DNA from 2 places in the Paenibacillus sp. 1781tsa1 genome. Region 1 is predicted to be linked to the other one. Evidence: riboswitches for the same ligand, from Rfam matches in the RefSeq annotation. Region 1 holds a riboswitch; the other holds the start of a gene.
What was found. Region 1 has a riboswitch for thiamine pyrophosphate ahead of thiC (phosphomethylpyrimidine synthase ThiC). Riboswitches for the same ligand answer to the same signal wherever they lie in the genome.
Positions count from the first base shown of each region.

Region 1 (4,219 bases):
TCCCAGGTTCTGCATATTATGAAGATAAAGTTAAGTACAGTGGGAACTCTACTTTTACAACTTTAGGAAGTGGACGTAATTTTTCATATACTGGTGAGAGTGGTGTTGGATTCAATGCTGATCTCAAAGGGGGCATTATTATAACAGAACAGGTTGCCGCCGCTGTCTTTACAATAGAACATAAAAAGCAAGGAAATCAAAGTGGTCTCTCCCAGATACAATCCAATTATTATCATATTAAAGGTTCTGGTAGTGTTGGATTATCTTTTGGAGCTTTGAGCGTTAGTTTTTCGGGCTCAGCCAATAATGATTCCAGAGGAACACTAAAAGATTTCTACTATTAATTTACTCTGAGTATTAAGAACATTATATCTTATTAGATTCACACTCTTAAGATATGTTAAGCACAGTTCCATTTATTGTAGAGGAGTGAATGCTAGTGCGTTACTTATACATTCTAATTTTGTTTATTATAGGCTTGGCCTGTTCTGCGTTTATCTACGGTGGAAGTCTTAAACTAGCGGACGGCATACTGTTTGTCATTGCAGGTATTCTGTTTCGAATTTGGAGTAAAATGAAGTAAACTATAGTATAGATATCTGTGAAAGACGGCCAATATTCAGTTAAATCCAATAGAGCTAATCTGAAGGCTACAAACAAAAAAACAGTTCATCACTCATTGTATGTGATGAACTGTTTTTTATTGGGCTACACTATCAATCTCCAATCTCACCTACCGCATCCGGTACTCCTCAGCCTTCGCCTGCATCCCTGCGGCTACGGCCTCGTCTTCAGGCAATTTCTGTTCAGCAGCGTAAGCACGAATGTCCTGCGTAATGCGCATGCTACAGAACTTAGGTCCGCACATGGAGCAGAAATGAGCTTCTTTGGCCCCTTCTGCCGGTAGCGTCTCATCATGGTAGGACAGCGCCCGTTCCGGGTCCAGCGAAAGGTTGAACTGGTCACGCCAGCGGAACTCGAACCGTGCCTTGGACAATGCGTCATCGCGGCGTTGAGCACGCGGATGGCCTTTTGCCAGATCAGCGGCATGAGCTGCGATCTTGTAGGCGATGACCCCTTCCCGCACATCATCCTTGTTGGGCAGGCCCAAATGTTCTTTTGGCGTAACATAACAGAGCATCGACGTGCCAAACCAGCCAATCATGGCCGCACCAATGGCGGACGTAATATGGTCGTATCCCGGGGCAATGTCGGTCGTCAGTGGTCCAAGTGTGTAGAACGGTGCCTCTTGGCATATCTCCATCTGCAGATCCACATTCTCTTTGATCTTATGCATCGGCACGTGACCCGGCCCTTCGATCATCACCTGCACATCATGCTTCCATGCGATCTGCGTCAGTTCCCCGAGCGTAGCCAGTTCCGCCATCTGTGCTTCATCATTCGCATCGTAGATACTGCCTGGACGAAGTCCATCTCCCAGCGAAAAAGCCACATCATACCTTTTCATAATCTCGCAGATTTCTTCAAAATGAGTGTACAAAAAATTCTCCTGATGATGCGCAAGGCACCATGCTGCCATAATGGAACCGCCCCGGGACACAATGCCTGTCATCCGCTTGGCAGTCATAGGGATATAACGCAGCAGCACGCCTGCATGAATCGTAAAGTAGTCCACGCCCTGCTCTGCCTGCTCAATGAGCGTGTCACGGTATAATTCCCAGGTCAGCGCTTCAGCCTCTCCATTCACCTTCTCCAGCGCCTGATACAGCGGCACCGTACCAATCGGCACCGGTGAATTACGGATGATCCATTCCCGGGTAGTATGAATGTTTTTACCTGTGGACAGATCCATCACGGTATCCGATCCCCAGCGTACCGCCCAAGACATCTTCTCGACCTCTTCCTCGATGGAAGAGGATACGGCAGAATTACCAATGTTAGCATTGATCTTCACGTGAAAATGACGACCGATCAACATTGGCTCACTCTCCGGATGGTTGATGTTGGATGGCAGAATCGCCCGTCCACTCGCCAGCTCCTGCCGTACAAATTCCGGTTCCACGCCCTCACGAATGGCGGCGAATTCCATCTCTGCCGTAATGACTCCCTGCCTCGCGTAGTGCATCTGGGTCACGCAGCGTCCGCTCTGTGCCCGCAGGGGTTTGCCACGTAATCCGGGGTACTCTTCGGCGCCGGCTCTCTTTCCGCCGGGCTTTAATCCGTTATCCTCCGGTTTAACCGTACGGCCCTGATAAGCTTCGACATCGCCACGCTCTGTGATCCAGCGGGTGCGCAGGGTTGGCAGACCTGCACGGATATCCGCATGAAATGCGGGATCCGTCATGGGGCCGCTCGTATCGTAGACACGCAGCGGTTCGTTATGCTCCACCCCTTGGGGAGTATTCGTGTCATGAAGGGCTATCTCACGCTCCGGTACAGCTATGTCCGGCCGTGAGCCCTGAATGTAGACTTTGCGGCTGCCCGGAAAGGGCTGAACCCGTCCGGCCGCGCTTGTTTCCTTTTCCACCTGCTGACCGTTATGTTCCTGTTCCATCGCTTGTTGTTCTGTTTGATTTCCTGTACTCATGTTTACTCGTCTCCTCCTCCGTGTTCGTTCACTTGGTTTGGTTGGTATCGTCATCAGCTCGCTTACGCACCTATCCCAAATCATGCAGAGCGCAGAGAAGAAAGAGCGATCCTACACCAGACCAAGGGGGAGACATTATTCATGTACAGTTAACGACAGAACGGAGGGTACCACAGATCATGAACCTGTGATGACATCTCTCTTCATCCAAGCCCACTTTCGCAGGTTATTGAAAAAGCAGTCCATGGAATGTGTATTATCTCGCCCGTTCACTGTATATAAAAAAGCCGGTCCCCGAAGGAACCGACTTTAATGTCCATCACCAATAATGCTCCTGGTTGCAGCTCCATAACGGAGTCCCGCAAGAGTCACACATGTGGTGGTTGTGGTCATATCGCCGATTACTTCCCTACGCTGGTATGATCCAGATCAGGTGCTAAGGGTCCGGAATCTCATGCGATTCCGTCTCAGTCCGGACAATTCGGACTCCCCCAGTAACGTTAACAAGTTGCGGCATACATAAGCCGCCGTACATATTCAATGAAGCTGGCCCCGTTGGGCCGTCCATTACAGAGTAGCGCAACCGGAACATAAAAACAACCTTTATATTCCAGAACACCAATTCAATTGGAGAAAAACCTTACATCAACATCAGGATAACATGAGGCCCATCTGCGTAGCAGCTTCCTTTAGCACCGGTGCGTATTCATGCAATGTCTCCTGCGAGAGTCGACTGACAGGCCCTGAGACCGAGAGGGCAGCTGCAATATTGCCTCTGCGATCCATAATCGGTACAGATACCGCGGCAGCTCCCGGCTCACGCTCCTCATAACTTGTCGCATACCCGTTATCCCGGATATCTCCCATCTGCGCCAAATACACCGCCGGATCAATAAACACCGGCCATTCCGGCCCGTTCATCAGTTCCTCACGATCCTCATCCGTGGCAAACGCCATCAAGACTTTGCTGGAAGCGCCCACAGACAGCGGAAGTCTAACACCAACGGGAGCGACTCGGCGAATCGCCTGATCACTTTGCACAGCCTGAATCCGAATCCGTTCACTGCCATCACGCAGGTACAGACTCACGGTCTCCCCCAATCGATCTCTCAGTCGCTCCATCGCAGGCAGCAGCAGAATAGCGGGATCATCACTGCGAGACATATGAGCCGACAGCTCCCAGATTCGGATGCCAAGTCGGTACTTCTCTGTCGCTGCATCGCGGATCACGAACCCTCGATCCTCCAGCGTAGCCATCAAACGGTGCACTGTACTTTTGTGCAGGCCGATCTGGCTGGCAATCTCGGTGAGTCCCAGATCACTGCGAGTGGTAAAACATAATAATATATCCAGCGCCCGTTCCACAGCCCGGACGGTTAACTTACGATCTTCCATGGCATAATGCCCTCCTCATGTTTCATCACATGAAACTTGGTTACATAAATTATATGAGAAACGGTCTCATCTGTAAACCAAAAAGAGCCAAAATTGAAATATGCCAACGTGTAAATTTTTCCTTTTTATAAGACTTAATCCCCTGTAATTTACACACTAAGGTAATGTTACCCATATATCTTAAGAACTATATAACAATTGCGTAACAAATGCCCTCAATCAATTGACTTTGACTATATTGGAACATACGATAAAGATATATTACATTAAGATATC
Region 1 covers NZ_JAMYWY010000001.1:712,050-716,268, reverse strand. The annotation lists gene NKT06_RS03360 (hypothetical protein) at 1-344, shown strand, start outside; gene NKT06_RS03355 (hypothetical protein) at 440-583, shown strand; gene thiC (phosphomethylpyrimidine synthase ThiC) at 734-2,515, opposite strand; TPP riboswitch at 2,938-3,051, opposite strand; gene NKT06_RS03345 (IclR family transcriptional regulator) at 3,200-3,943, opposite strand.

Region 2 (4,219 bases), 3.3 Mb from region 1:
ATTCAGACGGCGAACAGCAAAGGTTAAAACTTCCGTTCCAGATGCATCCACAGCCTGACTTTGCACTTCAAGATCCGAAAACTTGCCTGTTCCGAGCAACAATCTGGACTCAAACGTATATTTACCGATGTTCAACATCATCAACCGCCTCCTACAAAATGTACAATCTCGATTCGATCGCCTTCTCTTAATGTCGTTGACTCATGGTACTCACGCGTTAAGATATGCCTGTTCAGCTCAACAACTACAGTCTTGACTTGCAGGTCAAATGAATGGAGCAGTTTATCTACACGATTCAATCCGTCATCAATCTCCATCCGTTGACCATTAACAATGATATTCATTGCACCACTCCCTTTCTGTTCAATCGCTCAGGACTCAGCGCCTCAATTCCGAGTTCTTCTGAGCTTTTGCCAGCGAGCAACTCCGCGATAAGTCTGCCTGTTATCGCACTAAGCAAGATACCGTTACGGTAATGCCCACAGGCGGCGAACAGCCCGGGTATACTCTTGCATTCACCAATATAAGGCAGCCCATCTGGAGTTGCCGGTCTTACGCCTGCCCACGCTCGCATGAATCGCGCTTCTTTCATCCCAGGTACCCAGTAGGTAGCCGCTGTTAGCAACTTCTGAACACTCTGTACAGAAACGTTCAGGTCCGTTCTGCCTGGCAGACTGGTTGCCCCGAGCCAAACTTCGCCATTGGCTTTGGGAACAATATAGATATCCTCTGCATACACCGTTCTGTCAGGTCTGTACCCTGCATGTTCATCTGAGAACTGAACGGCGGCTATTTCTCCTTTTACCGACCACACAGGTAAGCTCAGATTCACATGTCTCATCAACTTTTCACTCTGTAATCCAGCGGCTATAATGACATGTTTGCATTTCATCTCGCCGATCGATGTGGTGATCCCCTGCACGCCTTGTTCGTTTGCTAGCACACGTATACCCTGTATGTCCTCCATAACACGCGCTCCCAATGCTTGAGCGGATTCAGCGTATGCCTTCGTTAGATGGAATGGAAGAATCTCACTCTCGTAAGGTCTGTAGTAGGCTCCATACGTATCTCTGTTAAGCCATGTTGCCTCTTGTTGCACAACCGAACGATCCCACCATACCTCATCAGCAGACAGAGCAGAATTTCGATTGTTCTTATAGCGGCTTAATTCGCTGTATGATCGAAACGGGGTTAGGAATCCATGGCGTTGCAGGCCAATCTTAACCCCGCTGAGGGTATCCATTAGCACTTGTTGCTCAATAAGTAACTCTCTACTCTGCCTGGCAAGCTTAGCCATTAAAGGATGAGCAAAATCCTCACTATCCGCCGCCAGCATTCCAGCCGCTGCGCAAGAAGTGCCTCTCGCAATCGCCGAACGCTCCAGCAACAAAACATCCTGTCCACGGGAAGCAATCTCATATGCAATGGCACAACCAACAACGCCTCCGCCTACAATAATCGTTTCTGCATGAATCTTATCCGGATTATTTGTTACACTTTTGCTTCTTGATTCCGTTTCAGATTTCAGTTGATGACTGAAATGATTCCTGTTCTGACCCGTTACGATCTCTTTCATCCTCTCATCTCCTTTCAGCGGCTCAGACTTCTTGTAGCAAGGATAGCCTGCCTTAATGATGCAGCGGCCCGATCCGGTGAATCGCTCGCCCATACATTCGAGATCACAGCGACTCCCTGTGCGCCCGCAGAGCGAATCGCGTGAATATTTCCCGGCTTTATACCCCCGATCGCCATGACAGGAATGGAGACACCTCTGCATATTTCATCAAGAGCATATAATCCTCTTGGTTCAAGATCTGGCTTACTGTTGGTTGAGTAGATATGCCCGAAGAAAAGGTAATCGGCTCCCTGTTCTTCAGCGATTTTTGCCTCATCGATGGAATGAACAGATACACCCAGACGAAGTCGCTGCATTTTGCTTATGACAGCATTGTAGGAGTTGTACTTGCGCAAAGCCTCTTGCCCCCAATGTACACCGCCATAGATGGCATTCTGTGAAGGCAATTCTGAACCATTGATAACGATGCGACAAGATGGAACGCCAACGCTACGCAGACTTTCAGCCCAACCGATCTTGTCTTGCCATGTAAGTTGTTTCTCTCGTATGTGAATATAGTCCACCCATGGCCAAACGTCCTTGGCTGCTTTTACAAAAGATGATCGATCTCCTGCCCCCGTAGATACAACATGCAATTCAAATGATTCGTGAACATGTTCATGAAAAATTGCCGTACCCTCCCTTTCCTTCCAGGCGTGAATGCTATGAAAACACAAAAAAGCCACTCCCGTAGGGGAGTGGCTGCGTATTAATTATATATCCAGATGACTGACTGATGCATACAGTTCATTTCGTGCAATACAGCTAAAGACCTATAGCCTTAACGATATACACGCAACTGCATGTTTCAATTCGCTAAGCAGACGGTTGAAATCTTTTCGAGTTGCCGTTTGCTCACGTCATTCACTGAAACGCGCTCGCCACTTCCCTACGCTGGTATGATCCAGATCAGGTGCAAAGGGTCCGGAATCGCATTCTTCCATCTCAGCCGCATCGTGCGGCCCCCCTAGTGTTCATATGAAGTTGTAGCCTATGTTACCATAGACGGATTTTTTTGTCACCGTCATTTCTGTTAAACATTGTCTTCAATCGTCTAGTTTTTCTCAGACCATTCCTCGACATTCCATGTTTTGGTGACCCAACCCTCGTAGAAATCAGGTTCATGAGATACCAGTAACACCGTTCCCTTAAATTCTTTCAAGGCCCGTTGCAACTCCGCTTTGGCTGTGACATCCAGATGGTTCGTTGGCTCATCGAATAAAATCCAGTTGCTTTCACGCATTAAGAGTTTGCATAAACGAACCTTGGCCTGTTCTCCACCACTCAGCATGTTAAGCGGGCGAGTAATGTGCTCATTTTTCAACCCGCAGCGAGCAAGATGACCCCGAACCTCATTCTGAGTCAAATGTGAAAACTCATTCCAGACATCCTCGATCGGCGTAATATTTCCAGCACGAACCTCCTGCTCGAAATAGGCCGTTTCGAGATAATCTCCCAAGAAAGTCTTTCCACTCAGTGGAGATATTTTTCCCAGGATGGTTTTTAGCAGTGTAGATTTACCCACACCATTACAGCCTACGATGGCAATTTTCTCACCACGTTCAATCGTCATCGTCATTTTGGGCAGCAAAGGATACGTGTATCCAATTTCAAAATCAATGCCCTCAAAGACCGTTTTGCTGCTCGCGCGGGCATCCTTGAATTTGAACGTTGGTTTGGCCGCTTCATCTGGGCGATCAATACGTTCAATTCTGTCCAGCTGTTTCTCCCGGCTCTTCGCTCGACCTGAAGTTGAAGCACGTGCCTTGTTACGCTGAATGAAATCTTCCTGCTTCTTGATGTACTCTTGCTGCTTCTCGTATGCATCAATATGCTGGGCTTTATTCATATCAGCCATCTCAAGGAACTTGTTATAGTTCGCTGCATATCTCGTTAATTTGGCAAATTCCAAATGATAAATGACATTTACGACTTCATTCATGAATTCCGTGTCATGGGAGATTAGGAGAAATGCGTGCGGGTAATCCTTTAGGTAACGTGACAGCCATTCAATGTGCTCTACATCCAGATAGTTGGTCGGCTCATCCAGCAAAAGAGCTGTAGGTTTCTCGAGCAGAAGCTTGGCAAGTAGCACCTTGGTACGTTGTCCACCACTTAGAGCTGCGACATCCCGATCAAGACCAATTGCGGACAAACCAAGACCATTGGCCATCTCTTCCACTTTTACGTCAATCAGATAAAAGTCGCCCTGTTCCAGTTGTTCCTGAATATCGCCCATCTCTTCCAGCAACTGCTCCAGCTTATCTGGATCTGCATCTGCCATCTGGTCCGTAATATTCATCATTTCTTTTTCCAATTCAAGTAACGGAAGGAATGCATCCTTAAGCACGTCACGAATGGTTTTGCCTGGCGTAAGCTTTGTGTGCTGATCCAGATATCCATAACGGACCTTAGGTGTCCATTCCACTTTTCCACTATCTTTAAGCAATTTACCGGTAAGGATGTTCATTAATGTGGATTTACCCACACCATTGGCACCAACAAGTCCTACGCGCTCTCCGGCGAGTAAACGAAACGATACATTTTTAAATAACGTGCGATCTCCAAAATTGTGACTCACGTTCTCTACTGACAATAAACTCA
Region 2 covers NZ_JAMYWY010000001.1:4,021,800-4,026,018, forward strand. The annotation lists gene NKT06_RS17640 (thiazole synthase) at 1-138, opposite strand, end outside; gene thiS (sulfur carrier protein ThiS) at 141-344, opposite strand; gene thiO (glycine oxidase ThiO) at 341-1,576, opposite strand; gene NKT06_RS17655 (thiamine phosphate synthase) at 1,591-2,292, opposite strand; TPP riboswitch at 2,485-2,594, opposite strand; gene NKT06_RS17660 (ABC-F family ATP-binding cassette domain-containing protein) at 2,670-4,219, opposite strand, start outside.
Region 2: another riboswitch for thiamine pyrophosphate. It lies ahead of NKT06_RS17655 (thiamine phosphate synthase); the one in region 1 lies ahead of thiC (phosphomethylpyrimidine synthase ThiC).